2 regions of the Paenibacillus sp. J22P165 genome follow, and region 1 is predicted to be linked to the other one. Evidence: riboswitches for the same ligand, from Rfam matches in the RefSeq annotation. Region 1 holds a riboswitch; the other holds the start of a gene.
The links. Region 1 has a riboswitch for cyclic di-GMP ahead of AC58QM_RS08990 (hypothetical protein). Riboswitches for the same ligand answer to the same signal wherever they lie in the genome.
Positions count from the first base shown of each region.

Region 2: linked by a shared signal. The riboswitch ahead of AC58QM_RS31815 (GGDEF domain-containing protein) and the one ahead of AC58QM_RS08990 (hypothetical protein) in region 1 are both predicted to bind cyclic di-GMP.

Region 1 is NZ_JCAUAP010000003.1:291,535-293,739, forward strand. It holds gene AC58QM_RS08985 (exopolyphosphatase) at 1-674, opposite strand, end outside; gene AC58QM_RS08990 (hypothetical protein) at 823-1,128, opposite strand; cyclic di-GMP riboswitch class I at 1,248-1,341, opposite strand; gene AC58QM_RS08995 (MDR family MFS transporter) at 1,457-2,205, opposite strand, start outside.
Region 2 is NZ_JCAUAP010000018.1:99,844-102,048, reverse strand. It holds gene AC58QM_RS31825 (methyl-accepting chemotaxis protein) at 1-74, shown strand, start outside; gene AC58QM_RS31820 (LuxR C-terminal-related transcriptional regulator) at 430-735, shown strand; cyclic di-GMP riboswitch class I at 797-893, shown strand; gene AC58QM_RS31815 (GGDEF domain-containing protein) at 1,201-2,061, shown strand.

The DNA.
Region 1 (2,205 bases):
ACCATAAAACGATTGCCTGGATAGATCGTCTCGACATCACGAAGGTCCGTAATAATCACATTGCCTTCTACCCGTGTGTATGTCTGCAGCATGTCCCTATACAAAGCATCCAACTCATGATAACGAGATACACGTTCCTTAACATCTGGCAGCTCCATAATTTCGCTTATGGTTTTCGTGGCACAATGAGCAACAAGATCCTCCATTAACTGATAATTGCTGATCCGATAATCCCGATAACGTCCAAGTCCTGTACGAGCATCCATAATAAAAGAAAGTAAATCCCAACCGCTCGGGTTCAAAATATCTTCTTTGCTGAACTGAGCAGAGTCTGCCTTGTCCACACCTTGCATAATATCGTCAATATCTCCGAAAGTTTCTTTGCCACCATAGTAATCATAGACTACCCGCGCAGCGCTTGGCGCGATCCGCGTTTCGCCTTTAAACGTTACGGATTCACCTAACCGTGTCAGCTCACTTGTATGATGATCAAACCATAATCCGCAGCCTGGGACATACGGCACATTGGCCAAAATATCCTGCTCATTCACTTCAATAAGACCGTCCTGCATATCTTTGGGATGGACGAACTTCATTTCATCCACCATGTTTAATTGTTTGAAGAGCATCGCGCATACTAAACCATCGAAATCGGAACGTGTGATCAATCTCATGCCATGCATCCCCTTTTGAGATAGTTCTTAAGAACTACGAATTATGATGATCATATTATATCAGCTAGTGTCGATATGTGACAATGAGAAAATCACTTGCCATCCTCATGTCTTCATTTTGAAATGAACAAAAAAAAGAACGATTCACCTAGATAGGTTGAACCGCTCTCAATTTGGAGGACAGGCATTGAAATAGTCTAGTTAAAAAACCTTCGATTTGAGCCATTGGGGGCATTTTCACTGACAGCTTAACTTCGCCTTTCCAGTAGAAAATGAGAATGCTATTGTTTCTTCCATGAAACATTTCGACATCCCAACAAGCTTCGTTCAAGGCATATTCTTCTCGGTTAATCATGAGTTTAGGTCCATCCGTGGATGGCACCAAACGTGCAACATGGTTACCGCATAATGATGTTACTTTTTGTTCCTCCTGCAATTGCTCTTCCGATTTCATGCCGCTAGGGCCTCCTTTGTTCAACTTGTTCCATTGGTTTTCATTTGCTTCGCTATGACAGAGAAAAAACCCCACCGTAGTGAACCGACTAGAGGGGTTCTAATGTGAATTCCCAATCGTTCGGCGGCTGGCTGGCTGCTTGTCCTTTTCAGGAGAAGTAAAGCCCCTGTAGCTTTGCGTCGCTGGCTTTCGCCAGCTTTGCCTTTATCGAGATGACGTACAGAAACTAATTAGATGAAGCGATAACACGAGACATCCTATACTCTCAAGGATAAGGGATGACGATTTGAATTCGAATAGTTCGGAGGAACTATTTTTACGAAATCCATCAAAATGTTTGCATTTTCGACGATATTTTTACCGAATTATGACGTTTTGTGCCTTTCCAATAGAAAATGGACCCCAGCAAAGATAAAATTGCGATTGCAAGGAAGAGCGTTTGACCTCCATAGGACACCAGTAAGAAACCGCCAATCCATGGCCCCATAAAATGACCGAGGTTCGTTAACGTTTGAGCACCGTAGTAAGTTCCACGCATATTTTCCGGCGCAAGCTTATCGATTAACATGTTCGCTGCTGGATAATTTAGAATTTCACCGAATGTGAAAATAGCCATTGAAATAATGAGCCAAATGAGTGTGTGTGAGAAAGCAAAACCGACATCCCCTAAAGCGAACATCAGATTCCCTACGACAATCGCTGTTAATGGCGAATACTTCTCCGCCCATTTCCCAAGCGGTATCTGCATAACAATAACGACAATGGCATTGGCGCTCATGAGAATCGCAAACATTTTGACACCATCAGCAAAATCCCTCTGCAGGTACTGCGACAACGTGACCATAACTTGAGAGTAGCCAATTGCCCCAATAATGCCCCCGACAATGTACAGACGGAAGGTCACATCCTTACGAATGACTCCCCATGCAGAACTGAAAGTCACAATCGCTTTCTTCTCGCCTTCAATTTTCTTAATGCCGAACTTGATAAGTAGAGCGTACAATGTGATGCCATAAATTAAATAGATAATACCCGTTAGCAAGAAAGGCAAAGCACCATTCATTGTTGCAAAGAAGG
Region 2 (2,205 bases), on a different contig from region 1:
CTCACCACATTAATAGAGAGTTGCTCCGTTTGAAGGAGCTTTCCAAAACGTTACAAGAACAATTTACTTCTTAAGTTTATAAAAGGACCTACAATCGAACCGATGAGTAATTTAGTGTAGTATCAAAAGTATATAGTCGATTTTTTCAGCCACCAGTCAACGATCCTCTCTCAGAGCTCTTCCAGTACATGTCGCTCCATCGATCAACTAGATTAGCACCATTCCAAATAACACCTGTCAGCTTGTATTTCTAACCGCAATAATATCATAGTTTCCGTGACATATTTTTATTCTTAAAGATTATAGAGAGATGTCTTTGCCCGTTTAACCTTTGGCGGGCTTATTTGTCTGCGTAATAGCCCCTATAAAGGGATTGATATTTGCGGTTTCACTTCTGATTTCAAACACATACTTCCTATTATAAGGAGAATGAATCTAGCGATGACATTAAACCAATTGATTGTAGAGTCCCCTGTGTTTAATGCGTACTTCAATACGTTTAAGGAACGTTTTTGTCTCACTCGGAGGGAGAATGAGGTATTACGCTTGTTGACAGTTTGTGGAGGCAATAATAGAGAGCTAAGTGAACAACTCCATATTACTGAAAAAACTCTGAATAATCATATTGCTAATATTAAGTTAAAAACCAGAACACATTCCATTCGTGAGCTTCAAGCACTTATTTATCGAGACTCTTTAGTCCTGCTTCTCGTCAATATTTATTTTCATCGATGATCTCAGGTACGAATGATAATAGAGTTATATACATATGCAAAATTACCTACTAACAAGCAATAATGAACAAAGGCAAATCCATCGAAAGGTGGAGACGCAAAGCCACAGGTCTAAGCTAGGAGATGCATTTCTCCTGGTATGATAGCTGGGTTACCTTTAAAGGCTTGTTTTTTTGCCTGAAAAAAGGAATGAAATAATTCTATATTATTTAGTTGCATAAAAAATAGTATGTAAATAAGGAGATGTACATGTGTGCAAATAACATTCCAATTCTACACAAATACAATTTGTATTATCTTGCTAATAGTAATGCTAGTAATAGTTTTAAGACTATATCGACTAAGAAAAAAACAAGTGTATTTGATACTAACATTCGGCCTGATATTATCAGTGGTATATGAAGTCCTTGAAATTACCTCGTTAGGATCCAGATCACTACTACACATTGCTAGTGCCATCATGTTCATGAATTTAAATATTGGCATATACGCTACATACCTTAAAAAGATAAAACGAAGGATCATTTATTATCTGGCAGCTGCGATTTTCACCCCACTTTTGCTCTTACTAACCAGTTCTTTCAAAGCTGAATTATCACTTTCCATAATTGAACTTGCCGCTGTATGTATCTCCTGGTTACTTATCAGCCCTTATATAGATGAGAAAATTAAACACCGAGTATCATTAATAATCTATTCTTTTATTGTTGTGGGAAACGCTGAAACAAACCTATGGCAATCAGAAAAATGGATCCTAATTACAAGCGATATTCTACCGGTTATTTACTATTTTATACTGTTCTTAATTCTAATGGAACGTTTCGTAACTATGTTTCAAAGTGTTGTGAGCTCTTCATTATTAGATGGGCTAACTGGACTGTACAATCGTAAAGCTATCAGCGCCAAGATTAAGCAATGTGTGGAAAAAGGGGAATGTGCGATCGTATTCACGGATATTGATAATTTCAAGCAGCTCAATGATACCTTTGGCCATCATGCTGGGGATGCTGCATTAAAGACCGTCGCTGAAATTTTACAAGAAGAGACGGATGAAATTGGTTTTCCAGGGCGCTTTGGAGGTGAAGAACTCATTGCTATTATTGATGATAAAGATACTATCTCGCGTATTGAAGAGTGGGCAGAGAACTTCCGTTCTAGAGTAGAGAGAGAGAGTAATGTCACTTTAAGTATAGGATTCAGCATATCCCGCAATGGTGTAAGCCCAGAGAAGCTACTCGAGCAAGCTGATCTAGGCATGTATTCCGCTAAACGGACGGGTAAGAATAAAATTGTTGCATATAAAGACGGACTGGACGGCGAGTATTAAAAATGAATGTAATTTATATAGTCATAACAATAAATGTTGCATTACTGATTTTCAAACGTGCGCCGCAGCATCATCTTGAAGTCACCGAGAACTCAATTGAACTAGCCCTTTAGTAACAAAGATCGGCCTTACGAGATGAATCGT